DNA from 3 places in the Selenomonas sputigena ATCC 35185 genome. Region 2 is predicted to be linked to each of the others. Evidence: riboswitches for the same ligand, from Rfam matches in the RefSeq annotation. Region 2 holds a riboswitch; each other region holds the start of a gene.
What was found. Region 2 has a riboswitch for cobalamin ahead of SELSP_RS07150 (sirohydrochlorin cobaltochelatase). Riboswitches for the same ligand answer to the same signal wherever they lie in the genome.
Positions count from the first base shown of each region.

Region 1: linked by a shared signal. The riboswitch ahead of SELSP_RS09270 (autotransporter outer membrane beta-barrel domain-containing protein) and the one ahead of SELSP_RS07150 (sirohydrochlorin cobaltochelatase) in region 2 are both predicted to bind cobalamin.
Region 3: linked by a shared signal. The riboswitch ahead of SELSP_RS08975 (ABC transporter substrate-binding protein) and the one ahead of SELSP_RS07150 (sirohydrochlorin cobaltochelatase) in region 2 are both predicted to bind cobalamin.

Region 1 covers NC_015437.1:2,013,817-2,024,035, forward strand. The annotation lists gene SELSP_RS09260 (chromate transporter) at 1-431, shown strand, start outside; gene SELSP_RS09265 (hypothetical protein) at 499-1,017, opposite strand; gene SELSP_RS09270 (autotransporter outer membrane beta-barrel domain-containing protein) at 1,114-8,403, opposite strand; cobalamin riboswitch at 8,700-8,854, opposite strand; gene SELSP_RS09275 (TonB-dependent receptor plug domain-containing protein) at 9,015-10,219, opposite strand, start outside.
Region 2 covers NC_015437.1:1,568,740-1,578,712, forward strand. The annotation lists gene SELSP_RS07145 (hypothetical protein) at 1-212, shown strand, start outside; gene SELSP_RS07150 (sirohydrochlorin cobaltochelatase) at 281-1,279, opposite strand; cobalamin riboswitch at 1,658-1,835, opposite strand; gene SELSP_RS07155 (heavy metal translocating P-type ATPase) at 2,072-4,696, opposite strand; gene SELSP_RS07160 (amidohydrolase) at 4,760-5,911, opposite strand; gene SELSP_RS07165 (ABC transporter ATP-binding protein) at 6,144-6,749, opposite strand; gene SELSP_RS07170 (ATP-binding cassette domain-containing protein) at 6,751-7,569, opposite strand; gene SELSP_RS07175 (ABC transporter permease) at 7,578-8,426, opposite strand; gene SELSP_RS07180 (ABC transporter permease) at 8,423-9,409, opposite strand; gene SELSP_RS07185 (ABC transporter substrate-binding protein) at 9,410-9,973, opposite strand, start outside.
Region 3 covers NC_015437.1:1,936,997-1,947,215, reverse strand. The annotation lists gene SELSP_RS08985 (pyridoxal-phosphate dependent enzyme) at 1-726, opposite strand, end outside; gene SELSP_RS08980 (nucleoside/nucleotide kinase family protein) at 1,064-1,648, shown strand; cobalamin riboswitch at 1,865-2,057, shown strand; gene SELSP_RS08975 (ABC transporter substrate-binding protein) at 2,360-3,604, shown strand; gene SELSP_RS08970 (FecCD family ABC transporter permease) at 3,630-4,670, shown strand; gene SELSP_RS08965 (ABC transporter ATP-binding protein) at 4,667-5,443, shown strand; gene SELSP_RS08960 (YitT family protein) at 6,339-7,208, opposite strand; tRNA gene SELSP_RS08955 (tRNA-Arg) at 7,343-7,420, shown strand; gene SELSP_RS08950 (TetR/AcrR family transcriptional regulator) at 7,632-8,255, shown strand; gene nirJ1 (putative heme d1 biosynthesis radical SAM protein NirJ1) at 8,275-9,471, shown strand; gene nirJ2 (putative heme d1 biosynthesis radical SAM protein NirJ2) at 9,468-10,219, shown strand, end outside.

The DNA of each region.
Region 1 (10,219 bases), 450 kb from region 2:
TCACGATCTCACAGATGACTCCCGGTCCCATCGGCATCAACGCCGCAACCTTCGCAGGCATGACAGTCGCGGGCACCTGGGGCGCCGTCGCTGCGACAGCGGGCTTCGCCTTCCCGTCGCTAATCCTCGGTATTGCACTCGCCAAACTCTTCTTCAAGTATGGTGACATCGGCTCAATCCGCGGCATCTTGAACGGTCTGCGCCCCGCCGTCATCGCTCTCATTTGCGGCGCGGCGATCGACTTCATCCTGCTCGCCGTCTGGAACACGGAAAGCCTTCCCACAAGCTTCGATGCGACCGAATGGAGCAGCATCGTCATCATCGCTTTCGCCCTGATCGCCATGCACTACAAATATGGCGTCATCACGATTCTTGCTGCCTCCGGCGTGCTCGGCGTGCTCTTTGGCATATTGAAGAACGGCGGCATGTAAACGCAAAACAAAGAGGAGCATCTGCAGGGATTTTCCCGCGCAGATGCTCCTTTTTATATCGTTTGATTCAGTCCTTCTTCTCTGCCTCACCGCCTTCCCACAGATGTTTCATGATGTCGGGATAGAGCGCTTCCAGATGGCCTTGGATCTGGTTCACCAAGGCAACGATCAGGGACGGGTCGAACTGCTCTACCCCCGATGGGATGCAGCAGGTCAGCAGGAGATTGCCCGCTTCGTCACTGTTGTACTTTAACATGCGATACTCATTGTTCAGATTGTCCAAGTACGCTGCAAGGCCCGGTTTCTCCTTCGCCGCAGCGATACGTGCGGCGACTTCAATCTGAATCAACGTATAGACACTGTCATCCACGAGGATCATGAAAGGCAGATCCTGCCCCCTAAGCGGCAGATTGCTGCGAAAAACATGTGAATGAACAGCATCCTCCGCCTTGTGCATCTCAATGCCCGAAATCTTCTCCTGTACCAAATAGGCTTGGAGCTTTGCTGCTTTTTCCTTCGCAACCATGCTTTCCGCCGCCGCGTCCTTCTTCATATCTTTCTTTTCTTCTGCTTTTTTCTCACTCATACGAGGTCCTCCCTAACCAAAAATCAATGTTTGCAGATACGGCAGCGGGTGCAAAACGTCCCGCCGCCTGCCTGCTTTTTCATCCTTTCTATTTCCTTAGAAACTCCAGCGAAGGCCTGCGTCGACGCGCCAATCAGTCTTGATGTCGCCGCCGAATGTCTTTTCAAATGTGCCATAGAGGCTCGTTTTGTCACTGAGCTTCATCGTGCCGCCGAGCTGGAGACCAAGCCATGTATCCTTTCCTTCTTGATGCGTCGTTTTCCACGGATTCGTCCCGTCAGAGTAATCCGTCGAGAGATCGCCCGCGAATTCATGATAGAGCGACGCTTTGAGGAACCATGTGCTGCTCTTCGTTTCTTGACCGAAGCCAAGACCAATGCGCCCGACGAAGCTGTTCATCGCGCCTTGGCGTACATACATCTTCTGTCCGGCATAGTCCGTATCACCCGTGTAGTTGACACCGTTCAGATGGCTGTAGATCAGCTCGATCTGCGGCTCGACGAAACTGCCGCCATTCAGGTTGATACGTCTGCCGTACTCTGCCGAGAGTGAACCGCCCCAGGTGTGGAAGTCGCCCTTGACATAGTGATTGAAGTCGTTGTAGACCGTGTACTCATTAGAGAGTCTGCCGATCTTTGCAATGAGATCGACATATTCGCCGTTCTTGCCCGACCATGTGCCATAAATGCCGAGGTTGCCTTCCTTGTTTTCGCCATTGCCTTTTGCAAAGGAAGATGTTCCCTTCATGTAGCTTCCAGCAACGCCGACACGCCAGTCGTCTCCAACCTTCTTGTCGTAACCGACCTGGATCGTCGTGTAGTTCATCTCGAAGTTCGTCTTGTCCTTGTCGCTCGACGACTTGCCGCGGTAGACACGCGCCCAAACGCCCTCATCTTCTGGCGAAAGTCTGAGATCGCCCATGCGCTTCATAAGGTCGTTCGCCTCGGCACGCCACGCCATCGTCGATGCCGTCATCGCCGACTTGACGCCGCTCATGAGTTTCGTCTCGTAGTCGCCATACTCAATTTTCGGCTTCGGCTGCGGTTTCGGCTCTGGCTTCGGCTGCGGCTCTGGCTTCGGCTGCGGCTTCGGCTGTGGCTGTGGCTGCGGCTCTGGCTTCGGCTGCGGCTCTGGCTTCGGCTGTGGCTGTGGCTGTGGCTGCGGCTGCGGCTCTGGCTGTGGCTGCGGCTCTGGCTTCGGCTGTGGCTGCGGAGCCTTTACCGAACCTTGACCGCTCGCTTCCGACCAATCCATATTTGCCTTTTTCAGCGTCTTGGATGAGGCGACCAGACCTTCAGAGATCATCGCCTCGCCTTTGAGATTCCTCTCCCCCGTCTTATATCCGTCGTAGTAGAGCTTTCCTGCGAGTGCATTGAGCGTCTTGTAGACTTGCGTCTCGTCCGTCAACGTAAGACCGTTGCTGTCCGTCACCATCGTGACCGAAGAATTCTCCGCCGCTTTCTTGATATGCACATCGCCCGCCTTATAGTGCTCGGCTTTCGTGCCGTCGCCTTCATGCTGATAGACGAGCTGCATATTGCCGGAGTAGTTGTCAATCGTGATCTTGTGCGGATCGTTCTGCTTCAAGATGCCCTTGTCTGCCTGCAGACGAGTGACGCGGCTATCCATAGCAATGCCCTTTTCTCTAGAGCCGGTTTCCTTCTTGTGATGATAGCCAGTGCCGACCTGCTTATGTTCCCATATTGCACCGTTGGCGAGCAGCATGGAAACATTGCCGGGGTTGTAGCGCCATTTCTGCGTCTGCTTGTCAATCCCATTGATGTCAGTCGATACCATTCCCTTGAAGAAGGAATTCTTATTATTCAATCCCAAGACGATATGACCATCGCCCTCCGAGCTGATATCGCCCGTAATCTGTACAGGACGCGTATTCGAAGTCGCGACCACATTGCCATTCCCATCAAACTTAGAATTGACGAATACTGTGCCACGGTCATAAGCAGCGATGGACGCGACATCAGTACCCTTGATAATGCCGCCGCCGATGGAGATTCTCGCACCATGCGACTCAATCGCACGCCACATCGTCGAGTCGATGTCCACGAGTCCCTTGATATCGACCTCCGCGCTGCCCATATTCTTGCGAGCTTCGATCGCACCGAAATCCTCACCTGTATTCTTCACGCGGATTTTGACGGCATTTTCCATCTTGTCGTCGTTCTCAATCACAAGCTTTGCTTTTCCATGACCGCTCATGTGTCCCGGACCGCCCGGATAACCCATGACGAAGATGCCGCGTCCGTAGAGACTGCCCTTCGGATCCGACTCGATATTCATGCCCTTGACATTCTTGATCGTAAGCGTGCCGCTGTAGACGGTGATGGCATTCGGCGTGCGCTCCCAGCCTGCCTGCGGGCCTTCGTTCGGCAGAAGGCCATGACCGCCGGGACCTGCCTTGATGTCGAGGCGATGCCCCGTCATATCAATCGAACCTTCAACGTCGCCGTTCCAATAGATCGTCCCGAACTTATTGTCCCTCGCCGAAGTGACGGGCTTATCCGCCGCCTTTACCTCAAGCTTGATGTCGCGATGGAAGGTATAGTTCCCCTTGCCGTCGTAAACGCCCTTGCCTTTCCAATATGCCTTGGTATCGTTCGTATCGAAATTGCCTTCGGCAATTTGCTTCTTAATCGTTTCACCCGTCAAAGGAGTTGTATCTTTGGGCTTTACATGAGCGCGCCCGTTTGACAGCCAGTAGTCGAGATCCATCTGCTGCGAAACGGCAGATCCCGTCAGCCCTTCAGCGATCATCGCCTTGCCCTTGAGATTGCGCTCACCATTGACGTAACCATCGTAATACAGCTTGCCTGCAAGCGCATTGAGCGTCTTGCGCACCGCAGTCTCATCGCCGAGATTGACACCGTTGCTGTCCGTCACCATCGTGACCGAAGAGTTCGCGGCAGCATGCTTGATATGTGTATCGCCGTAGAACTTGTTGGGATCTTTATGGGCCGGATCGCTGCCATAGTCCTCCGTCTGCGTGCCGTCATTGACATGCTTGTAGTAGAGTCGTGCACTGCCGGAGAAATTATCAAACGTAAGCGGCTTATAGTCGTTGCGGTCAATGCCGGTATTCAGACCGTGGAAATTCTTGTAGTTCCCATTCTCTATGGTATCATTCGTATACCCCTGGCCACTGTCCGAACGGAAGGATATATCTGCCAGCCGCTTCGAAATTGACGATGCCGTCAGTCCCTCAGCAATCATCGCCTTGCCCTTGAGGTTTCGCAGACCGGATCTTGCACCATCATAATAGAGCTTGCCTGCGAGTGCATCCAGCACGCTTCGGACTTGCGCTTCGTCCGATGTTGTGATGTTCTTGCTGTCCGTGACCATCGTGACCTCGGAGCCTTGCTTTGCCGCCGCAATCTTGACATCGCCCGCTTTGTAGTCCGCTGCTTTCGAACCGTCGTTCTCATGCTCGTACATCACCTTCATATTGCCGCGGAAGTCGTCGATGAGGATGTTGCGCTTGTCCTTCTGGCGGATGATGCCGCCGTCGGCATTAAGGCGGCTGACACGGCTGTCGCCCAGCTCCGCCGTACCATTCTTATCCCTGCCCGTGCCGAACTTCGTATGTTCCCACGTACCACCGTTCTTGAGAACGAGATAGCCATTGCCCGACGCCAATTCCCAATTATTCTGTGGCCATGTGTACATATCGGTAGTAAAGAGTCCCTTGAGGATGGAATTCTTCGTCGTCAGACCGATATAAGCGGAGGCAGATCCTGCTTTCACCTGTATATCGCCCTCAATCTGCACATCGCGATTCTCGTGCATGGGGACGACGTTACCTTCACCATCCATCGTCGCATTGATCTTTGCCGTACCGGGCGAGTTTACATAAAGCGCCGCATCACCCTTCGAGACGATTCTGCCGCCGCCGATGGTGAGCGTGCCTCCATCGACGACCACGCCTTTCGGTGCATCAATATCGACCATGCCGTCGATTTCCAACCGCGCAGCGCCGTTGTAGCTTTCGAGATAGATGCCCTTGTCCTTAGACATAATTTTCACGGCATGATCTGCATCTGCCTGATTCTTGATATAGAGGTTCGCATTCCCCTTCCTCTGATCACCTACCAGATGGATGCCGTTGTTGTGCGCCTGAATCGTCGTCTTGCCGAGCGACTTCAGCTCAAGCGTACCACCGTTCACCAGAATGCCGGTGGACTCGTCGCCGCGACGCTCTCCCGATTGCGTACGGACATTGCCGACTCCGGTATCAATATTCAGCGCATGCCCATTCATATGGATACTGCCGTTCTTTCCTTTGCCCCACAAGATACCACCGAAATCATAGCGGCTGTACTCGTTCAGCGCCTTGACGGGATTGTCGCTGAGCTTGGGAGAAAATGCAGCGTCGTTGCTGAAGCTGTAGGTCGAGCCGCTGCGAACGCCCTTCTTGTCCCAATACTTCTGCTCACGGACTGCACCTTTCCAGTCGCCCTCCGCAATCTGACGTCCTTCGCCGATATCTTCCTTGACGCTTCCCTGTCCATTTGCTTTGAAGGTGATATCCTCCAACTTCTTCGACGCCGATGAAGCAGTCAGTCCTTCGGCGATCATTGCCTTGCCCTTGAGATGGCGCTCGGTAGCGGCAGCATCGTAGTAGAGCTTGCCCGCAAGCGCGTTCAGCGTCTTATGGACCGCAGCATCGTCCGACAGATTCACACGATCAGCATCTGTGGCGACCGTGATTTCAGCATTTTCCGCCGCACTCTTGATATGCGTGTCGCCCGCTTTGTAATGGGCGGTGTCCGTGCCGTCGCTTTCATGCTTATAGAACAGCTTTGCTTTGCCTTCGAACTTGTCAATGGTGAGATCCTGCGTATCATTCTGGTGAATCGCGCCGCCGTCCGACTTCAAATGTGTCAAATGACTCCTGCCAATCGTATCGCCGCCGATACCGACCGACTGATTATCCCAACGCGCACCATTTGCCAGCAGAAGACGAGTACTCCCGCTGCCCGAGCTGCCAATCTTTCCCTTGATGTAGGACTGTTCCGTATTGAGCGCTGCACCGAAGACGCCGCCATTGCCCTCAAGCAACACGTTGCCTTCGACCTTGACATCGCGCTCCGTCGAAGCAGCGTCAACGCCGTCACCGGCGCTTCTCGCATTGATGAATACCTTGCCTTGCCTCGTGATATGCACGGCTTTCGCATTCGCTCCGGCCATCATGCGTCCGCCGCCGATACGGATTTCGCCGTCATTCGAGGCATAGAGAAGATTTTCCTTATCCTGCTCGATATCGACAAGCCCCTTGATGTCGACGAGGGCGCTTCTCGATGATGCACCTTTTGCCGTGATGGCGTTGCCTTTTTCCCCGCTCGATGTATTGCGAATCTTAACTGCATGCGGTGCTGTATCGTCGTTTTCTATGACGATACGGCCATCTCTGCGACTGGTTGCCATGGCATAGATGCCGTGTTCTGAGCGCTTGCTGCCCGTAATATTGATATCGATGCCGCCCGCACGCTTGATTTCCAGATTTCCGGCAGTCGCCACGATACCGCTCGCATATCTTTCATCCGAGTCCGCCGTACTGTTCAGCGTCAGCCTATGAGCCTTCATATCGACAGTGACAGGCCCTTCAGGAGCCTCCTCATCAACCACGATACCGCCCGTATAATATCGCTGCGCAGGGATCACCTTGTTGTCGCTCGCCTTCGTGCGAATGATGACGTCCTTGTCAAAGGTATAGTGCCCGTTGTCATCGCCGTAGCCATCATTCTTCCACTTCTCGCTCAGATCCATGCTGTCAAAACCGACTTCTGCAATCTGCTGCGTCGTATCCAGCACGGCAGAAGCGGGCGGCGTAGATGGCTGTCCAGGCGTCGTGCCTGGCGGCGTAACAGGCGGCAAGGGAGCAGCGGGCGTACCGTCCGTGCTGCCTTGCCCAGTCGTCGCAGAGAACTTCATGCGCTCGACCTTGACTTCTGCCGAAGATGCCGTCAAGCCTTCCGCGAGCATTGCCCGACCCGTGAGATGGTCTTCCCCGCTCTTTGCTGCATCGTAGTAGAGCTTACCTGCGAGTGCGTTGAGCGTTTTATGAATCTGTTCTTCATTCGCTGCAGGATTTGTGCGGTCCGTCACCATCGTGACGAAAGAGTTCGCCGCCGCCTTTTTGATGTGCGTATCACCTGCCGTGTAGTGCGATGTGTCTGTGCCGTCGCCGCCCGTATGACTGTAGTAGATCTTTTGCCGACCCGCATAGTCGTCAATCGTCAGCTTGCCTGCATCATTTTGGAAAATGTTTCCCTCATTGCCATTCGTGCTTGAGAGTCGGGCAAGCCGCGTGCCGCGCCCGCCGTTCATCGTATCCCACGTCGCGCCGTTCTTCAAAAAGAGCGTCGTCTTTCCCGTTGCGCCAGCTTCCGTACCGCCGAGCCATTTGGAATCCGCTCCATTAAGGCCGAGGTAGACTTCGCCGCCGTTTTCCGTATGAATGGGACCTGCCAGCTCCGTCTTTTGATCCGCAGCATCGGTGCCCGCCTCATTCACATTGAAATAGGTTTTGCTCGATCCCTTCACCCACATCAACCATTGATCGCGCGCCTTGTTGTCGGCAATCTTCAGCTTGCCGCCGCCGATGCGCAGAACGCTGTCTTTAGCAGAATTGAATTCATCACCAAACTGAATGCCGCGCTGGATCTTCGGATCGTCAATATCCACGCGACGAATATTCAGCGTATTACTCTCTCCTGTCACATGAATACCATACGTACTCGGTGATTTCACGTTCCCCAGTCCGGCTTCCGTCCAATAATGGTAGACGGCTCCCGGTTTTATCGTGAACGTGCCATCCAGATTGAGCGTCGCTTTACCCGGCGCCCAAATGCCGCGGGCAAATTCTCTGCCTGCCCAAAGCTCATTGATCTGCACATCTGCATGGATATCCGCTTTCATCGGTTTTTTTGCATATTCGTCGAACCGAATGCCGCTTGTCGCACCGCCATGCTGATCGGCATCCTTCCAGTTTCCATGGGCATTGATGGTGATGAGACGGTTTGCCGCACTGGCATTGTTCTTATCGCTATGAACAGTTAACGTTGCATTAGGGCGAATATGAAGTCCCGAGGCGCGATTATTCTCATTCTTTAGATTGCGAATATCCAGTTTGAGATCGTGCCCTGCCATATCGAGCGTAAGCGAGCTGTTCGCATAAACAGCCGATGCGCCATTCACAATATTCCACTTGATCGTATTCTTATCTGCCTTGACCTCGGTATCCGCCGTCAGCGTCGTATCTTCCTTGATCGGTCCCTGCTCTGCCGCCCACGCCGGCACTTGCCATGAGCCTGCCAGCAAGGCTGCGGCAATGCCTAAAGTCAGTTGCTTCAGACGCGCTTTTTTCCTCATATCTTTATCTCTCCTTTGTTCTGTGAAATCGCTTTCTTCAGCGACTTCTTTTCTCTGCCATGTTTCTCAGCGGCGCAGTCCGCGCCATAAATACTCTCAAACCGCTTACCGGCCTGCCAGCCTTTCTAACAGGTTCTCAGCCTTTCCAACACCATTGCCATCGCCTCCCTTGACAGCACTCCAACAAAAAAACGCGACACAAAAAGAACACATAGCCTTCCATGAAAATGAGAACTGTCAAACGACAGCCCAAACTCCTTGGCCTGCTACGCGCCATCTTGTATCGCGCAAGTGACGTGACGAAAAGAAAACAGGCGGCACTCTGACTTAGCTCATCATCCTGCCATCTCTTTGTGAGAGACGTACGATGGCAGGACTCCCCATACAGTTGCGGAACAGCTCCGGATTCACACCGGATTCCCCACACTCAGCCTTGCGGCTTCCATTTCTTGTGGTATGAAGTTGTCTTGGCTCTTGGAAAGCTCTCAAAAGCCATGCCGTAACCAGCAGAAGCGCCTCCTCTTTTCTTTTATAACCTATACGCATTTATCATATCATAAATCAAACAATATGAATAGCCGTAAGGTATATGTTTAATTATTTTTTAATATTTAGAAGCTATGCTCCACGCCGACGACAAAGCTGCGTCCCGGAGCCGTCCACCACTGACCGGCTCCACCGTAGTTCACATTGGAACGCTCAGCATAGAACTTATCGAAGAGATTGTTGACCTTGAGATAGACCTTCGTCGTTTCCATGATCTTATAGTTCATGCCGAAATCGCAGACCCAGTACGACGTCTCCGGGAAAGCGTTGTCCACGGGACCCGGACGGTCAATCATGGCGCGTGCCATCAAGGATGCGTCGAATCTCCGATTCTTGTAATCCACACCGATATTCCACTGATGCGTCGGCAAATAACCATCAACATTTGCTTTGCGCTGTTCGGTCTTACCAACATGCGTGTTCGTATAGCCAAGGCGTGCACTCACATGTGAGTCAAAGCGCTTCGCAAGCTGCAGATCCCAGCCATGTGCATCCTCATCGCCAACGTTGATATTCTGATATGTCACGGGATGAAAGCCGATACGATCCTTGGAATGACGCCAATAGTAGTGCGCTGCAACATTCAGTCCTTTGCCAAAATCATGCGCAATACCGATCTCCCGCGTATCGCCGGACTCGGGCTTGAGGTTCGGATTGCCATATGTCGGCGCATAGAGCTGATTCGGCGTCGGGGTCAGGAAATACTCGGTATAAGCTACATAGGCATGAGTTCTAGGCGTAATATCATAGCCAAGGCTCACGCTCGGGCTTGTATGGCTGCCGAAAGCCGAATTGCTGTCGTAGCGAATGCCGCCGATGAGCTTGAGTGCAGGCGTGATGTTCCACTGATCTTGCAGATAGACGGAACGATTCACGAGGGATCTCCCGTCAATACTCACTATTCCTCCGTTCCAAATCGACGTATCGTCATACGTGAAATCCACACCGGTCGTCAGGAGATGATCGCCGAAGCGCTTATCATACTGGTCACTGAGCTTCCAGCTGTAGACGTCCATCTCGTAGCTCGATCCTAGCGGCGTCCACATGTTATGGTAAAAGAGATTATAATTATAGCGGCTGCGGGAAAGGACCATCTGATTCTTCGAGGTATCGTCAATCTTCGCATTCCAGATCAAGTCTACATCAAAATGATCGTAGCGTCCTCGATTCTGCTTCAATCCCTGCTGCTTTTCATACAGCGCTTGATAGCGGTCTCCATCCTTGTAACTGCGCAGGTTGAGCACAAGGTACGAAGCCTTGCTGAGATCTT
Region 2 (9,973 bases):
TGCGGCGCATCATGAAGAGATACGGCGGCACACGCACGGACATCGAGACGCTTTTCCAGAAGCTCCTCGTCTGGGCGAACTTCAGGAAGGGACGGCGCTTCGTCCCCATCTCCGCCTTCTTCTTTGCCGGATCTCTCGCCTACCTGCTGCGCAACAAGGACGCCGAACCGAAGAAGCTCGCGATGAAGATGATGAATTTCTTCCATATCTGATGCAAAAACGCCGCTCGACCAAGCCGAGCGGCGTTTTCTTATAGAAAGAAGATGTATCGTTGTTTTTCTTACTTGGACTGGAGCATATCCCATGCTTCATTCGCACGATCAACGAAGAGACCGCGGATGAGCCCGTTTTCACCAATGCCATGAATGTACGTGTTGACCTTGAAGCCCTCCTTCATGAGGATGGACTTGTGCGAATCCGGCTCGTTACCAGCCATATCGTTGTTCGCATGATCGCCAGCAACCATCATCAGCGGCATGAGCGTGACGGACTTAATGCCCTTCGCCTTGAGCTCAGGAATGATATCCTCCAGGCCCGGCCAGCCCTCAACCGTGTAGATGTAGGTGTTCTTGAGCTGCATGCGGTTGATCCCCGACTGAATGACGCTGTAGTAGGCATTTGCCGGATGCGGCGTTCCATGCGCCATGATGAGGATAGCTTCATTATCAGCAACCTCAGGGAACTGCGTTGAAAGCGCCGAGAGCGCTTCCTTGACATCATCGCGCTGCTCTTCCTGACCCTGCCAGTAGATGAGCGACGTGCCGAGCGTCATCCTCTTGAAGCTGTCCTTGTACTCGTTGAAGATCGCCTTGTCGTAGGCATATTCCATACCCGGAACAACATCGAGCGAGCACAGCGCAATGCGCGTATAGCCATCCTTCTTGAGCTGCTTCAGCGCCGCTTCCGGTGTCGGAATATCAAGCCCTTCTTTGGCCTTGATACGATCCACGATGATATGCGAAGTGAACGCCAACTCGACCTTCACATTCGGATGAGCTGCCTGAATCGCCTTGACCGTCGCCTCGATCGTCTTCTCGCGCGAATCCTTGAAGGTCGTACCGAAACTCATGACGAGGATGGCATCCTTGTTCGGGAGGTTCTGCATCTTGGGATTGTCGTACTTCAAAGCACCGATTTCCGATGCCTCAAGAAGCGCGGGAGTCGCATCCGTAACTTCAGGATTCAGCATGTAAGCCGCGTCCACGGAAGGTGCCCCCAAGCCAAAGACAGCGCCACACGCAAGCGACATGGCCAGCATCTTCTTGAAATTCCTTTTCATTCAATATCTCTCCTTTGAAAATCAGAACATAAGCACATGGGGAAACACCCATCAAAGAGTGCTCCTCAAAAATTATGGCAGGCTTTGCGCCCGATGTCAAGTCATCGAGACAAAAACCGGTCTTGAAAAAGGAAGCTCCGTGTCTCCACACACGGAGCTGCTGCAGAGCAGCAAAAGAGAACTGGATCGGAAATAATATATGAGCAATGCTTTCCCCTGTAGCCCAAGCCGCAGGGAAAACTCTCCGCCGAAATGGATCCCCTTTGCCCGCGAAGGGGAAGGGGTTTCGGAGGGGAGGCACTACAAAAGAAAACCCGGCCTTCAGCCGGGATTCATTGCGTTGCGCAATAATCCCCTTCCCCATCACTCGCAGGTCAAACGGTGATTGTCAGCTAGGCAGTTCTCCTGGCTCCAGGTCATCGCTACTCTGCGCCTTCCCAAGGAAAACTCCCCAGTGACATTATGCAGATTCGCTCGCTGTTACAGTGGCGGGACCGCTCCGGCATTGACCGGATTCCCTATTAAGTCTTGCGACACCTAACCCAATCGATATGAAGTTTTTATGTTCTCATGAACTTCATGTATTATGGTAGCACTATGCGCGTCCCTTGTCAACACCTTTTATGAAAACTATCCGATTTGCTATTACAATCAACCTTGCTATTGCAATGCACCGTTGCCATAGCTCCAATGTTTTCAAGCCTTGCGGAATGTTTTTGCTGCGCGAAACCCGGGTAAGAAACGAATGCGCCTCCCCCATTGCAGAGAAGGCGCACACGCGCAAACCATCCGTCAGCTGATACCGACAACCTCGTAGCCTGCATCGACAATCGTCGCCGAAAGAGCCTTGTCTGAAACGTCGGCGCTCAAGGTGACGACGGCATTCTTGTTTTCCAGGCTGACTTCCGCCTTTTCCACGCCGTTCATGCCTTCCAAAGCCTTCGTCACATGGGCGACGCAGTGGCCGCACATCATACCTTCGATAGAAATCGTCTTTTTCATTACACTTGCCTCCAATTTTTCATCTGCCTGCATTTGTGCAGCTTCTTCCGCTCCCGCTTCTGCTTCTGCTTCCTTCTGCAAAAGGAAGCCGGGCAGTTCACGCAAAACCTTGCGCTTATCTTTCCTATCGTCATAAACGTCAAAAAAGTTCAGCCGCAGAGCATTCATCACGACACAGAAGCTTGAAAGGCTCATCGCCGCCGCGCCGAACATCGGACTCAATACGATGCCGAACACGGGCAGCCAAAGGCCTGCCGCCAGCGGTATGCCGATGACATTGTAGAAAAACGCCCAGAAGAGATTTTCCTTGATGTTGCGGATGACCTGCCGCGAAAGGCGAATGGCCGCGACGACGTCCCTGAGCGACGACTTCATGAGGACGACGTCGGCAGCATCCATGGCAATGTCAGCGCCCGCACCGATGGCGATGCCGACATCGGCACGCGTCAAAGCGGGCGCGTCATTGATGCCGTCTCCTACCATGACCGTCCTGCCGCTCTCCTGCAGACGGCGCACGACCTCTTCCTTGCCGTCGGGCAGAACGTCAGCGACGATGGCAGAAAGGCCGAGCTTCACGCCGACCGCGTTCGCCGTACGGCGGTTGTCTCCCGTCAGCATGACGGGCTGCACGCCCATGCGCAGAAGTTCCTCGATCGCCTCGCGGCTATCCGGCTTCAAGGCGTCAGCGACGGCGATGATGCCGAGCAAGCGATCCGCAGCGGCGAAGAAAAGCGGCGTCTTTCCCTCCGACGCGAGCTTTTCCGCCGCCGCCTTCATGTCCGCTGTCAGAAGCCCTTTCTCCTTCATCAGCGCCATGCTGCCGCCGATCACCTCTCGACGTTCACCCGAAAGCTCCGCCGTGCCCGTGACGCCATGCCCGGGCAGTGCCTGGAAATCCTGCACCTTCGAGAAAGAAATGCCGCGCTCTTCTGCCTCGCGTCGAACGGCAACGGCAAGTGGATGTTCACTCTGCGCCTCCAAGGCGGTCGCCACGCAAAGAAGCTCTTCTTCTCCTACACCTGCAGCAGGCATGAGATCCGTCACGCGCGGCTTGCCTTCCGTTATTGTGCCCGTCTTGTCGAGCACAACGAAGTCTGCCTTGCCAGTCGCCTCCAAAGCAGCCGCCGTCTTGAAGAGAATGCCGTTCTTCGCTCCCTTGCCGCTGCCGACCATGATGGCGACCGGAGTAGCAAGTCCTAGGGCGCAGGGGCAGCTGATGACGAGCACGCTGACGGCACGCGCGAGAGCGAAGCTCGCCGTCTCGCCCAGAAGCAACCAAAGAGCGCCCGTAGCAAGAGCCAAAACAATGACGACGGGAACGAATACGCCCGACACTTTGTCAGCGAGCTTCGAGATCTCCGCCTTTGAAGCGGCGGCGTTCTGCACCATCTCGATGATCTGCTGCAGCGTCGTGTCCTCGCCGACGCGCCGCGCTTCGCAGGTCAAAGCGCCGTTCTGATTGATCGTGGCGGCGCTCACGAGACTGCCCGGCGCCTTGTCCACAGGCAGGCTCTCGCCCGTCAGCGCCGCCTCATTGACGGCGCTCTCGCCTTCGAGCACCTTGCCGTCGACGGGGAAGCTCTCGCCCGGCAGTACGAGAAAGACGTCGCCGACGGCGACCTCCGAAGCGGCGACAACGACCTCCTCGCCGTCCCTTACGAGTCGCGCCGTCTTGGGTGCAAGATCCATGAGCCCCTTGATGGCATTCGTCGTCTTGCCCTTGCTGCGGCTTTCCAGCCACTTGCCCACCGTGATGAGCGTCAAGATCATCGCGGACGTCTCAAAGTAGAAATCCATGCCGCCCGCAGCGACGCTCTGCCAGTCGCCGGCTCGCGCCGCGAGAAGCATGGAGAAGAGATTTCCCGTACTGTAAACGAAGCCCGCCGCACTGCCAAGAGCTACGAGCGTATCCATGTTCACGCCGCCCGAAAAGATATTGCGAAAGCCGTTGATGAAGAATTTCTGATTGACGATCATGACGGCGACAGCGAGAAGAAGCTCGTAAAGGCCGATGACGAGCGCATTGTTCTCCATCGCCTGCGGAATGGGAAGCGCAAGAAGCATGTGCCCCATCGAAACGTAGAGAAGCGGCACGAGGAGCACGAGCGACACGATAAAGCGGCGCAGAATCTTCGGCGTCTCATGATCTTCAAGCGCCTCTCGCTCTTCTCGCATATCCTTTGCCCGTCCTGCCCCCTTGCCGGCAGCAAGGCTCGCGCCGTAGCCCGCATGCTCGACAGCGGCGCAGATCATCTCCGACGTCAGCGGCGCATCGTAACTTACGAGCATCGAATTCGTCAGAAGGTTCACAGACACCTCCCGCACGCCCGCCAGATGACGAACCGCCTTGTCAACACGCGCACTGCACGCCGCGCACGACATGCCCGTGATCTGATACTTTTCATTTTCCGTCATAAGAAAAACACCTCCTCGTTTCCTATGACTATTTGAACAGAATATACGTCGATGCGATGTTTGTCAAGAACAAATTTCATTTCCCACTTTCTTTAACGCACTTTGCACAAGTTCCGCTAGATAATGCGCCGTCGGCGCGAGCGCAGCGGGGTCTACGCGAAAGCTCGGATTGTGGATGGCAGCGGACAATCCCGTTCCAACCAGCACGAAACAGCCCGGCACGTTCTCCTGATAGAAGGCAAAGTCCTCACCGCCCAAGGATTTCGGAGCAGACACAACCTGCAAATCACACGCCTCTGCCACCCGCTTGGAAAACGATGTCCAAAAAACATCGTTCGCCGTCGCCGGCGGCCCTTCGTACCAATCCGTCACCACCTCAGCGCCATGCGCCTGTGCCAGACCTTCGGCCAAAGCACAGACGCGCTTACGAATCAAGGCGCGTTCTTCTCCATCCATGCTGCGCGTCGTTCCTTCGACGAGCGCTTCTTCAGGGATGACGTTCCACGTATTGCCCGCGGCGACATGCGTGACGCTCACAAGCCCTGCCGAAAACGGATGAAGGTTGCGCGCGACGACGGTCTGCACCGCTTGGATGAATCCCGCCGCCAAAGGAATCGGATCGATGCCGCGCTGCGGATGCGCGGCATGCGTCCCCTTGCCGATGAAGCGAAATACGAAGCGGTCGACTGCCGCCGTGACAGCACCTTCCGATATGCCGACCGTGCCAACCGTCAAAAGGGGCGACGCGTGGAGTCCGAAAATTGCCTGTACATCGCGCAGGGCTCCTGCCTCCATGAGTACCTTAGCCCCGCCCGGCGCCTCCTCTGCTGGCTGGAAGAACAGGCGCACGCGCCCTTTCAGCTCCATCTCGCGCTTTTTGAGCAGAAGCGCCGCACCGAGAACGGATGCTGTATGAAAATCATGCCCGCAGGCGTGCATGCGTCCCTCATTCTCCGAGCGATACGGCAAATCTGTCTGCTCTTCGATGGGCAGGGCGTCGATATCGGCACGCAAGGCAACGACAGGCTCACCCTCGCCCACTTCCGCAACAATTCCTGTCGAAAGCGGTAATTTGAGAATGCGTATGCCCGCACGTTCCAAGGAAGCACGGATGCGCTTCGTCGTTTCCACTTCTTCATAGGAAAGCTCCGGATGGCGGTGAAACCACTGAAATTCTTCCTCGATATATGCTTCGATGTTTTCGATAGCTGACATAATGTTTTGCCTCTCTAATTCATATATGTTTAGTATATTATATGGTATTATATAGTGACTGCCCCATTTTGTCAACAAATCTTCTCGTCCCGCTGTATCATCTAAAGACATCAAAAAAATCCACACACGGCACAGACCTACAGTTTCTGCAGCAAAATAATCTGCACATGCAGCAAATTTTTGGGGCATGAAGAAAAACCGGCACCCGTCAAGGACAGATGCCGTTTTTCATTCATGCCTGCAGATCATCGACATGCACCAGGCGCGTGCAAATGCGCCGCGCTAATGCCTCGTTGTGCGTGATAGCAATGAGGATCATATCATGTCTTTCGACTTCCTGTAAGATGACCGACCAGATCTGCGCCTGTGTGATGGGATCAAGGCTTGCCGTGATCTCGTCGGCGATGAGCACGCGCGTCTTGGGACTGAGCGCGCGCAGAATCGACAGCCGCTGCAGCTGACCGCCCGAGAGCTCGTTCGGCCAGCGTGTGAGCCAATCAAGCTCGGCGCCGATCGCCCTGAGGAGTTCATCCGGCACATCCCATGCTTCGCTCAGGGAATCCTTCACCTTCCAGCGCGGATCCATCGCCTTTTCCGGATGCTGATAGATGAGCTGGATGGGATTGTAACCGCCCTTCGGCAAGGCTGCACCGTCCAATGCAATAGACCCTTCCTGCAGCGGCAGATAGCCTGCAAGGAGCAGCGCGAGCGTGCTCTTGCCGCGCCCGCTTGATCCTAAAAGAGCGAGCCGCTCCCCGTCTGCAATATGCAAAGATATATTCTGCAGAACGGGAGCGTTCATCCCATAGCGATAGGAGAGATTCTTCACATCGAGCATCTCATGCACCTCCCGCTTCCGTCATCTGCCGCACCTCTTGCGCCGAATAGACCTTGAAACTGTTCTGCGGCAGGGCATGATAAAGCGCCTGTGTATAGGGATGCTGCAGATCGCTGCCGTCGCCGCAAAATGCAGCGGCCGGAACCCTGTCCACGGTTCGGCCTTCATAGAAAACGGCAACCGTGTCGGCAACTTCGACGGCGAGATCGATGTCGTGCGTGATGAGCAGAATGCCCTTTCCCGCATCGGCAAGCTCGCGCAGAAGCTGCAATGCCTCGACGGCGCTCTTGATATCCATGCCAGGCGTCGGTTCATCCGCGATGATGAGAGCGGCGTCCGTGATAACCGCTGTCGAAAAGAGGACGCGCCGCGCCATGCCGCCCGAAAGCTGAAACGGATACAGGCGCTGAACCTTTTCCTCCAAATGCAGACGCCGGAAGGTCGCCGCCATATCGACAGGCGAACCGTAGAGCCCGCATACCTCTTTGCCGACGCGCATGAGCGGGTCGAGGTGTGTCACAGACTGCGGGATCAACGCCAGCTCCCGTCCGCGCAGCTCTTCCTGACGCGCCGCATCAAGCACGGTCCCGCGATAGATCATCTCGCCGCTCGTCACGGCGTTGTACGGAAGGATGCCGAGCAGGGCATGCGCCAAAAGGCTCTTGCCCGAACCGCTTGCGCCGACGACGGCAAGGATTTCTCCTGCACCCAGGCACAGATTGACATCGTACATCCCTGCCACCAGTGTATGCTTCAGTGCGCTCTGATACATGCGAAACGACACGGACAGATTCTTTACTTCGAGAAGTTCTTGTCCCATAAAGCCTCCTATTCCTGTCCGGACTGTGGGTCGAGAATATCGCGCAGTGCTTCGCCGAGACGATCAAAAATCAGAACGACGAGCAGCAGCAAGAAGCCCGGGAAAAATGCCAGCCACCACATGCCGAGCGCCAGATAGCGCATGGACTCCGCCAGGATGATGCCGATCGCCGGCATATCGAGCGGCAGGCCGTAGCCGAGGAAGCTGATGGCTGCCTCATGCATGATCGCATGCGGAAAGAGCAAAACAAGCCCGATGATGTACTGCGGTGCAACATGCGGCACGAAGTGCCGGCGCGCGATGGAAAACCACGAGCAGCCATACTGACGTGCCGCCAGAACATAGGGCTGCGAGCGCAGCTGCATGACTTCCGCACGGATGACACGCGTCAAACGCGGCCAATGCGTGACGATGACGCCGATGGATACGCCGAGGATTCCGCCGCCCATCATCACCGAAATCATGAGGATGAGGAGGATGTGCGGAATTCCCATGCAGAGATCGACGAGCCAAAGAACGAAGCGATCCACCTTGCCGCCGAATGCCGCCGACAACGTTCCGAGGAGGAGCGCGATGCAGGAGCTGAAAAACGCGGCGGCAAAACCGATCTGCAGACTGATCGACATGCCCTTGACGGAGCGCAGAAACATGTCGCGCCCCATGTTGTCCGTACCGAACGGATGAAGGACGGACGGCGCAAGATTTTTCTGCCCGAAGTCGACCGCATAGGAACTCTCATCCATCGTTGTACCCCAGAGGAGCAGTCCCAAAATGAACAGGATCGCAAACACGGCAAAGATGAGTCGGCGCTGACGGACACTCAGACCGCTTTGCGCGAGGGGAAGCGCCTTGTTCATGACATCCCCCTCCCCTCGCGCAGCTGCGGATCCACAATCCCATATAGAATGTTGGCGATGAGATTACCGACAAAGATAAAGATTGCACTGAAGACTGCAATGCCGAGCAGCAGTGCAAGATCGCCGCGCAGCCCCGCCAGCGTGACCGTACTGCCCAGTCCCGGGTAGGAGAACACCGTCTCCGCGAGAATGGCGCCGCCAAACAGCTCATTGAAGGACGCGAACTGCAAGGTGATCGCAGGCAGCAGGATGTTACGCAAACCATGCCGCCGCACGCGCTGCCAAAGATTCTCGCCGCGCGCCTCGGCAAAGAGCATGTAGTTCGTCCCCATCACCTCGATCATCTTTTCGCGCGTCTGCAGCGTGATGGAAGAAATCCCCGTGACGCTGAGCGTCAGTGCCGGCAAAATCAGATGATGGATCTGCTCTGCCAGCGTAACCTCCTCATGCAGCTTTCCGATGGGAGCGGCAAGCGCGAGCGGAAACCACTGCAGCTTGACCGCGAAGAGCATGAGGAACAGGAGTCCGAGCCAGAATACCGGCACGGAGACGCACAGAAGGGAAAATCCCTGAATTGCCTTGTCCAGGCGGCTGTCGCGGTACATTCCCGCGAGCACGCCCAGAACAAAGCCGATTGCGCCCGACAGCGTCCACGCCGTCATCATCAAGAGAAGCGTAAGGCGAAACTTTTCTCCGATGACTTCGAGTACAGGGGCGCGATAGATGAACGATGTGCCGAAATCACCATGCAGAATATTCCCCGCCCAAAGCAGGAAGCGTTCGAGCGGCGGCTTGTCAAAGCCCCAATAAGAGGCAATGAGCGCATGCTGTTCCGCTGATGCCGCCTTATTGATGAAGTACGCGTCGATGGGATCGATGGGCGAATTGGCGAGCAGTATAAAACTGATGACGCTCACCGCAGCCAGGAGGAGCACAAGCCGAAACAGATTGCCCCCAAGAAAGCAGACGATTCTCTTATCCATTTACTTCTTCCACTGCCATTCGTCAAGTGTTATAAGGATCCCCATGCCCTGTCCGCGCTCACCCACACGCAGCTGACCGAGATCGAGCTGATTATTGACGAAATACGGCACCTGAACCGTCGCAATCCAAAGATAAGGGATATCGACCTTCGGCCCCGTCACGCCATCCCACTGTGCCGCACGGAACTCGCGCAGCATCTCCTCATCGGTCGCAGCGGCAAGTGCCCGATCGATATGCGCAGTGACCGTCGGATTGCGATACATGGCAGAGTTGTTGATGACATTCACCCCGACCTGCGAGGAATGGAAATAATTGTAGATTGCTTGCGGCGTATAGTCGCCAATCGCCCATACCGTCGGGATGTTGCGCGCTATCTTGCGGGCCTCCGACCACGGCGTCGACTTTGCGATAATGTTGATGCCGAGCTTCTTCGCATCCTGTGCAAGCGCCACCGCTGTATTGTAACGCTGCAGGTCATTGGAACGGCCATTGATGACGAATTCCGCCTTCTGCCCGTTCTTCTCGCGAATGCCGTCGCCGTCCGTATCCACCCAGCCCGCAGC
Region 3 (10,219 bases), 370 kb from region 2:
CGGACTTGCCGGTATCTTGTTGAACGCCTCGTAGAGCGGCGCGCAGTTCTTGCTCTGCACGGGCACGAGGCGCGGCAGGCGGCCGATCTCGATGAAGCCGTAGTAAAGCCCTAAGAGCATCGTGCCGTTACCGACAGGCAGGAAGATGTACTCGGGCACACTCTCGCCGAGCTGCTCGTAAATCTCGTATGCCATCGCCTTCATGCCCTCGAAGAAGAGCGGATTGTAGACATGCGAAGCATAGTAGGCGTCGCCGAGGTTTTCCTTGACCGCTTGGCACGCGCCCATGCGCCCGCCTTCAGCTTTGACGATCTTCGCGCCGTAGGCGGCAATCTGACGCAGTTTGTCAGGCGACGTCTCCTTCGGCACGTAGACTGTGCAGTCGATGCCCGCCGCCGCTGCGTGCGCGGCAATGGAGGCGCCGGCGTTGCCTGCCGAATCGAGCGCGATCTTCTCGATGCCGACGTGGTGGATCTCATTGATCAGCGTGTAAGCGCCGCGATCCTTGAAGGATCCGGTCGGCAGAAGGTTCTCCGTCTTCAGCAGATACTCGATGCCGTCAATCTTGATGCTCAAAAGTTCGGTGTGCATGTGTCCGATCGTGACTTCATGCACAGTCTCTTCGTTGGCCGCCTTGTTCAGATGGAACATGCCGCCGCATTCGCAGCGATAGTTCATCGAGCTGATGGGATATTTTTTTTTGCACTTTTCGCAGTAAAAATACACGGAGCATCCCGCCTTTCGTCATAACATCCGATTTTTCTGCTCAGTATCTTGTCGTCATGGATATATTCGCTTTTTCCCGCGCATTTCCTTTTCCTTTGTAAATTTTCCTGTATTTCAATCAGAAATTTTAAGCGAAAAATAAGGACGGCTTTTTGTTTCTCCAGAGAAAATATGGTTGGCAAAGGAGAAGAAATGATGTATGATAGCATATGAGAGGTTTTTATGATTTTTATCTTTTTGCTGTAGGGACAGCTTTTTTGATATAAGGAGAACGAGGAGGGGCGGCCCTCTTTTTCTTTTTCGCCGGCCGTGCAAACGGCTTTCTTAGGAGAGGATTATGACAAATAAGATTTATGCGCTGGTCGGGCCGCACGCTTCGGGCAAGACGGTGCTGATCGGCAAGCTCATGCAGATGGGGATACATTACATTCCTTTATATACGACGCGGAAGCCCGGAAAGATTGATTCCGATACGAGATTTTACCGCTTTGTCGGCAAGGCGGAATTCTTCAAGCAGGAATTCATTGTGCACGTCACATATAAGGGCGACTATTATGGCGTCTTGAAAAAAGACGTTCTTTCGGCGCTGCAGGAGCATAAGATCAGCCTTGTGATGTTGGAGGCGAATGGCGTCAAGCAGCTCTCGCGCCTTTTGAAAGAGAATTTCGAAACGATCTTCCTCATGGTCGACTATGTGACGCTCGTCGAGCGCATGATTCGTCTCGGACATAAGAATAGTGAGATAAAGTATCATTTGGAATATGCGGAAAACAACAGTGAGTTTGACAACTGGAAGGACGCCACGCATGTCGTGAAGATCCGAAATGTGGCGAATCCGGGGACGGCGTTCGATCAGATCTTGGCAATCATGGGATTGATGCGTCTTCTGCCGCCGGAAAAGCTCAAGGAATGTGTGCAGTAAAGGGGCAGCCTGCAAGGGCTGCTTCTTTATTTTTCAGAGAAATTTACCATGAAAGTCCAAGAAGTCAAGCCGTAGGCGCAGACTGATTGGCTCTTTCATGTAAGGGCGGCGCACAATGTCCACGAAGTGGACGTTTGTGCGTGTAGTTTACACTGCCAACAATATTATGCTTTTTGATTGACACGTTAAAGGCCTCATGTTATCATATAATAAAAATTTCATATGATTGAATTAGGTGTCTTTGGACTTAATAGGGAATTTGGTATAAGCCAAAGCGGTCACGCCACTGTAACAGCGAGCGACTTTGCAGAAGAACGCATAGCGTTTTTAGTCACTGAGATCTTTCTTGGGAAGGCGCAAAGAAACGATGAACTGAAGCCAGGAGAACTGCCTGATTGACAATCGCCGATAGACCTGCGAGTGACGGGGATGGAGATTTTGTGTACATGGATGCTCATACTGTACCTGAGCTTATCAGGCATGGTGTCTTTGTGCAGACTAGATTAAAGTCCGGTTCCTTGGTGGAAACGGACTTTTTGTGTGGAGAAAAGCGGGAGGCTGGCTCATTGCGAATGCACCGCTGCCCGTGCATAGAGTGCATCGAACCGTGTATAACGAGTATGAGAAATACGAGCAGAATCGAAATCCGAAGTTGGAAGAGAGACTTTTGTGGGGGGGTGATTGCAGGAGCGAAAGACGATATGCGTTCGCTTGGATCCGGATCGACGGCGATCCGGCGGAATCTGTGAGAAGTTGTTTCGAAAGTTTAAGAAACGAGGTGTTTTCATGTTTCATACAAAGAAGTATATTGTTTCCGTTGCCGTGGTTCTTCTTCTGCTGGTCAGCATGATCTTCACGGCCTGCGGAGGTTCCAGAGATGTGAAGAAGGATGCGGCGCAGAATGAAAAACCCATTGAGATTACGGATGTGACAGGACAGACGGTCACGTTGAAAAAGCCGGCAGAACGCGTCGTTGTGCAGTGGAGTGCTTCGGGCGGTGCGTTTATGACGATGGCGGCACTGACAGGCAAGGATGTTGCCAATATCATCGTTGGAATCGATCCATATTTGAGCAAATATCGTACCGATATGTGGAATCATTTCAAAGCAGATCTTCCGGAACTGGAAAAGATTCCTCTCATCGGCGCCGTGAATGAAAAGACCTTCGATACGGAAAAGGTGATTTCCCTGAATCCGGATGTCATCTTTATCCCGTTGAATATGAAAGATCAGTACGAATCCGATGTGAAGCCGAAGATCGATGCAGCCGGAATACCGACCATTTATATCGACTATCATGCGGAGAAGCTTGAAAATCATCAGCGTTCGATTGAAGCCATCGGCAAGGCGTTGGGCAAAGAGGAGCGCGCGGAAGAGCTCAAAAAGTTTTATACGGAACACGTGACAAAGGTTACCGATCGCATCAATAAGATCAACAAGCCGAAACCGACGGTTTATATCGAGACGGGCAATGAAGGGCCAGAAGGATTTGGCACTGCATACAGCAACAAGGTTGCATGGGGCGCATTGGCAACAGTGTGCGGCGCCGATCTCATTACAAAAGATGTAGTCGCGTCGGCGGGGCCTGTCAATCCCGAATTTATTCTGGAAAAGGATCCCGACATCATCATGATCATGGGTTCCTATTGGCCGAAAAAGGCTACCGCCATGCGTCTCGGATTTGATACGAACGAAGAGCATTCTCAGGAGCTCTTGAAGGCGTTTACACAGCGCGATGGCTGGGACAAGTTGAAAGCGGTCAAGAACAAGCAGATTTATTCGGCTCATCATGGACTGCCGCGTGAGGTCTACGACTGCGCTGTCTTCGAGTATCTGGCAAAGACGTACTATCCCGAAGAGTTCGCAGATGTTGATCCGGAAGGCACGCTCAAGGAATTCTACGAAAAATTCCTTCCGTTCTCCTATGGGGGAATTTGGTTCATGCATTTGAATTAGGAAAGGGCTTAGCATAGTGGAAGAGATGAAGGACCATTTTGACTACAAAAAGCAGAGTTACCGCAGAATCATCTTTATTTTGCTCGGGCTGCTGATTTGCGCGATAAGTTTTATGACCGACGTGATTGTAGGCCCGGCCTCGCTCACGCCACAGGATGTTTGGATGGCGGTGATACAGGCTCCGGAGGTTTCCAAAAACGCCGATGTCATCGTTTGGTCGATTCGGCTTCCGACGGCCGTCATGGCTTTGCTCGTCGGGGCTTCTCTGGGGATTGCCGGGGCGGGAATGCAGACGATTCTCGATAATCCTCTCTCCAGCCCCTATACCCTCGGCATATCGGCAGGCGCGGGATTCGGCGCCTCTCTCGTGATTGTGGTCGGGCTGAGCTCACTGGAGTTTCTAGGGGAATTCATGGTGCCGTTCGGTGCGTTTATATTCGCAGGACTGACGAGTTTCTTCATATACTCCATCAATAAGATTAAGAGCTTTTCCTCTGAGACAATGATCCTTGCCGGTATTGGCATGATGTTCTTGTTCCAGGCGCTTCAATCTCTGATGCAGTATATGGCAACGCCCGAAGCCCTCCAGAACATTGTTTTTTGGACGATGGGCAGTCTGTCAAAAGCAACTTGGATGAACATCTCCATTGTTTTCGTCGTGCTGCTCCTGATGCTTCCGCTTATGATGCGCGAATCGTGGCGGCTGACGGCATTAAAGCTGGGGGATGAAAAGGCCTCCGGTCTGGGGGTCAATGTCGAGCGTCTGAGAGTCAAAGTTTTTCTCTTCGTATCGATCATTACCGCAGTTGCCGTTTCTTTCGTGGGAACGATCGGCTTTATCGGCATTGTCGGACCGCATATTGCGAGGATGTTGGTCGGTGAGGATCAGCGGTATTTCCTGCCGCTCTCTGCGGTATGTGGAATGGCGATCTTGTCGCTGGCATCCATTGGCAGCAAGATGCTGATTCCGGGCGCTATGTTTCCGATCGGCATTGTGACGGCAATCATCGGAGTTCCCTTTTTCTTCTCGTTGGTATTGACTAGGAAAAGGAGTTATTTCAAATGATTGAAGTTCATGATCTGACCTTTGGATATTCCTCCGATTCCCAAAAGAATATATTGCGGGGGGTCGATTTCGTCGCTCAGACCGGAAAACTGACTGCTGTCATCGGAACGAACGGCGCCGGGAAATCAACGCTCCTGAAAACGATCATAGGAATCTTGTCGGGCAAAGGGGATATCCGGATCAACGGCAAGTTGGCTGAGACATATTCGTCCGAGGAGCTCAGCGGCACGGTAAGCTATCTGTCTCAGGACAACGACTGCAAAATCAATCTAAGTGTCTTTGAGATCGTCATGTTGGGGCGTATGGGCTCGCTGTCTTTCCGCGTCAAAGAGGAAGATATTCGAGCGACGGAGGAAGTGCTGCAGCGGCTGAATTTGCAGGAGTTTGCCTCGCGCAGCATCATGGCCTTGAGTGGAGGGCAGCGGCAGCTTGTGTTTATTGCTCAGGCACTGGTAAGGGAACCTACGGTATTGCTGCTCGATGAACCTACCAGTGCGCTGGATCTGCACAAGCAGTTCAAGCTGTTGACCTTATTGAAAAAGTTGACGCAAGAAAATCAATTTACGACATTGGTCACTCTGCACCATCTCGATTTGGCTGCGAAATTTGCCGATGAGATTATCGTTTTACAGAAGGGGGAAGTGTACGCGCAGGGGGAGCCGCGTGAGATTTTCACGGAGGCCATGATGGAAGAGGTATACCATGTAAAAACGAAAGTTTATGTCGATGAGCATAGTGTGCCGCATGTGATTCCGCTTGAGGCGATTCCCTGAGTACAAATGAATCGGTCCGAAAAAAGAGCCTATCCATGCAGTTTTGGGGCGGATTGCTATTGCAATCCGCCTTGACTGGAAATGTTTCAAGATTTTTCAAAATATTATTGACAACTTATAGGAAATGTTTTATAATAAGTATGCAGATGAAAGGAGGCATCCCTTGCGAAGAAGTTTGCAGAAAGAGGAGAAACTCTAGTATGCAGGCCAGCAGAAATAGCAGAAAGGCTCAGGGTAAGCTGAAGGTTCAGGCATGGAGCGCATCGTGGAGGAGGAAGAGCGTATTCCGAGACCATGGTGAACAAGCTCACGGAGAGAATCCAAAGGGCGGCAAGCCGTTGCAGCAGGACGGCAGGAAGCGGAACGAATGTTCATGAAGGGTTGAGGGGCGCTTGCGGAACTGATGTAAGGCAAGACGCAAGTGCCGAAGAATCCACGGATGCAAGAATCCGTGCGTCGAGGCGGAAGCTCGTGCAGCTGCGAAGGACAATGCATGAGTTTGACGCAGAAGAAGGGCAGTTCCGATCAATTCCGAGTCCGAGTAGGAGAATCATGCGCAGGAAAAACAGGGCGCATAATGCCGATACCGCTTGACTGCCGAAAAAGAGCGCCAGAGAGTGTATCTCCATGCGGCAGGGCAAAGGCTTCATGGCTTCGGTGAAACTTGGGAAATCTGCGGGGGTCGACTTTCAAACAAGCGGGGCTGCCGCATAAGTCGTGTCTGACTTATGCGGCAGCCCCGCTTCTTGTTTCTGCAGCAGTTTGCAAAATCGGCTGACGGGAGATTGTACGCGCGGACGGCTGCATCGTGGAGACGGTGCGTCGCCTTTGCCTGAGTTCAGTCGTTCGAGCTGCACTTTTGGCTCGGCCTGCCGGGTCGTTATGGTTTGAGCGCTCAGTGTCCGCTTTTCTTGAACCTGCCGCCGACGATGTCGTGGACAGCGTTGATGGTCACGAAGGCGTTTTCGTCGATGCTGAGGACGGTTTCCTTGAGCTTGTTGACTTCGAGGCGCGTGACGACGGAGTAGAGAACCTTTTTTTCCTCGCCCGTGTAGCCGCCTTCGCCGTAGAGGAGGGTGACGCCGCGTCCCAATCGCTCGGCGAGGGCGACATTGATTTTGTCCGGTTCGTTTGTGACGATCATGACGGCGTAGGATTCGTCAAGCCCTTGCACGACGACGTCGATCATCTTGGCGATGACGAAGTAGGCGACGAGCGAGTACATCGCCTTGTCCCAGCCGAAGAGAAGACCGGCGCCTGAAAGGATGAAAAGGTTGATGAACATGACGACTTCGCCGACGGAGAACACGGATTTCTTGTCGAGGATGATGGCAACGATTTCCGTGCCGTCGAGCGAGCCGCCCGAGCGAATGATGAGACCGACGCCGAGACCGACGATGATGCCGCCGAAGATGGCGGCGAGGAAAAAATCCTGCGTGACGGTCGGGAACGGTGCGAAGTAGGCCGACCATAGAGAGAGGAGGGCGATGGCGGTCAAGGTGGCGAGGGCGAAGGCTTTGCCAATCTGCTTGTAGCCGAGGTAGAGGAACGGGAGGTTGAAGAGGATGAGAAAGACGCCCAGAGGCTGCTCTGTGATGGCATGCGCCATGATGGAGAGGCCGACGACGCCGCCGTCGATGATGTTGTTCGGGATGAGGAAGATTTCGAGCCCGACGGCCGTGATGACGGCGCCGATGAAGATCGTCACATATTTTTGCATCAGGGAGAGCAGACGCTTCTTGCGGCTTTTCTTTTCTTTTTCCATAGGGCGCTCCTTTCTTGTGGCTTGTATACTTTCTCATTATACGGAAAAAATAGGAGACGTGCAAATTTTTATTTGACAACGAATGTTTCCTGTGATAGAATCACTTATGTTGATTGCGAGAGCGGTCAGCTTGTGACTCAGTAGCTCAGTTGGATCAGAGTATTTGACTACGAATCAAAGGGTCGGGGGTTCGAGTCCCTCCTGGGTCACCATTTTGAAGTTTTGCGCTGGCAGTAGCCGGCGCTTTTTTTGTGCGCGAAAGCGTTCGTCGTTCAAAACGCTTTTTGAGCGACCGTATTTCATCGTGCTTTCTTAAATTTGTGAAGATGCTTCATTTTCTTCTTTAAAAATGAAGGGGATTCATGTATAATAGGCAAAGAGAGTTGGAGTGTGCAGGAGACTCCTTAAGCGAGGGGGATTTGTATGGAAGAAGAGAAGATAAGCCGACGCGAGATGAAGAAGATCCAGTCGCGCAAGGCGATTCTTGATTCGGCGGCAAGCCTGTTTCAGAGTCGCGGACTGGAAGATGTTGCGATCGCGGACATCATGAGCGGGGCGGAACTCGGCATCGGTACGTTTTACAATTACTTTGATTCCAAGGACGACGTCTTGATGGAACTTCTGGGGCGCATCATGAAGGAGCTGGGAGAAAGGGTGCGCGTCCTGTCCGAGGAGCAGAAACCCGTGACGGAAATTCTGCGCGAGCTGCTCTTGGCGGCGGCCAGGCTTCTCGGGGAGAACCGCTATGTGCTGCCGCTCTTCCTGCGCGCGGCGCAGCAGGCGACCTTGCTGAAGCGGTCAGAGACGAGCGTTTCGGCGCCGCCTTTTACGGTGCTTTTCACGCGTTTGGTCGAGGAGGGGCAGGCGAAGGGCGAATTTCGCTGCGACATCCCGACGGCGATCATCTCGGAGCTTTTCCATTCGCTGTTTCAGGCGGCGGCGTTCAGCAAGCTGGAGCTTTCTTTCGAGGAGAATGTGCGGCTGAAGCTCGGATTGATCCTCGACGGCATGCGCGTGATTGAAAAGCAGGAAGAACAAAAGGAATAAACGGGAGGATTTTTATTTCATGATCAGTGTAACGAAGCTTCTTTTTGCGCGCGAGTATTTCGGCGACTCGCTGCGCTATACGAAGAATGCGCATCGCATGAAAAACGGTGCAGCCGAAGGAATGGGACCCGTCGTCGTCTGGAATTCGACGAAGACGTGCAACCTCAAGTGTCGCCATTGCTACATGAATTCGGACGCCAAGAAGTATCAGAACGAGCTGACGACGGAGGAGGCGCGGCGCTTCATCGACGATCTCGCCGACTTTCGCGTGCCCGTGCTGCTCTTTTCGGGCGGCGAACCGCTCCTTCGTCCCGACTTCTTCGAGCTTGCCGAGCATGCGGCGGCAAAGGGCGTGCGCCCGACGCTCTCGACGAACGGCACGCTCATTGACCGCGCGACGGCGCAGCGCATCAAGGACATCGGCGTGGGCTACGTCGGCATCTCGCTCGACGGTCTCAAGGATGTGAACGACAAGTTCCGCGGCAAGGAGGGCGCCTACGAGGCTGCCATGCGCGGCATAGAGAACTGCACGGCGGTCGGGCAGCGCGTGGGGCTTCGCTTCACGATCAACCATCACAACATCATGGAGCTCGACAAGATCTTCGATTTCATCGAGGAGGAGGGCATCAACCGCGTGTGCTTCTATCATCTCGTCTACTCGGGGCGCGGCAACGCGATGATGGAAGAGGATGTGACGGCACAGGAGTCGCGCAGTGCCATGGATACGATCATCCGCCGCACGCGCGATTTTGAGGAGCGCGGTCTGGAAAAGGAAATCCTGACGGTTGACAACCACTGCGACGGCGTTTACATCTACTTGAAGACGCTCAGGGAAAAGGGCGAGGCGGCGGCCGAGCATGTGTGGAAGCACATTTCGATGAACGGCGGCAACCGCTCGGGCATCGCTTTCGGCGAGGTCGATCCCTTAGGCTACGTCCATCCCGATCAGTTCACGCAGCACCATACCTTCGGCAACGTGCGCGAGAGGAAGTTCGGCGAGATCTGGCAGGACACGTCAAACGCCATCATGGCGGGACTCAAGGATCGAAAGCCGCTCCTCACGGGTCGATGTTCCTCGTGCTGCTACCTTTCGTGCTGCAACGGCAACTTCCGCACGCGCGCCGAAGCGCGTACGGGTGATTTCTGGGCAAGCGATCCTTCGTGCTATCTGACGGACGAGGAGATCGGACTCGTGGGCGAGGAGGCGGCGATATGATCATCTCATGGAACACGACGAACGCCTGCAACATGTACTGCAAGCACTGCTACCGCGATGCGGGCTGCAAGGCGGAGGAGGAGCTTTCGACGGCGGAGGCGAAGAAGCTCCTCGATGAGATCGCGCGCGCGGGCTTCAAGATCATGATTTTTTCGGGCGGCGAGCCTCTGACGCGCCCTGACATTCTGGAACTTGTAGAACATGCGACGAAGCTTGGCCTGCGTTCGGTCTTCGGCACAAACGGCACGCTGATCACGCCTGAGATGGCACGCGACTTGAAGGCGGCGGGCGCGATGGGCATGGGCATCTCGCTCGACTCGATGTCGCCCGCGAAGCACGATACGTTCCGCAGCTATCCGGGCGGCTGGGCGGGTGCTGTCGAGGGCATGAAGAATTGCCGCGCGGCAGGGCTGCCGTTTCAGATTCATACGACGGTCATGGACTGGAACGAGAAGGAATTGGAGGCGATTACGGACTTCGCCGTGGAACTCGGCGCTGTGGCGCACCACTTCTTCTTCCTCGTGCCGACGGGACGCGCCGAGACGATCGAGGAGGAGTCGCTTCGTGCCGAGGCGTACGAGAGCGTCCTGACGCGCATCATGAAAAAGTCGGAGGAAGTGGATATCGAATTGAAGCCGACGTGCGCGCCGCAGTTTTTGCGCATCGCGGGGCAGATGGGCATCAAGACGCGCTTTCGGCGAGGCTGCCTCGCTGGACTCAGCTATTGCATCATCAGCCCGCGCGGCAA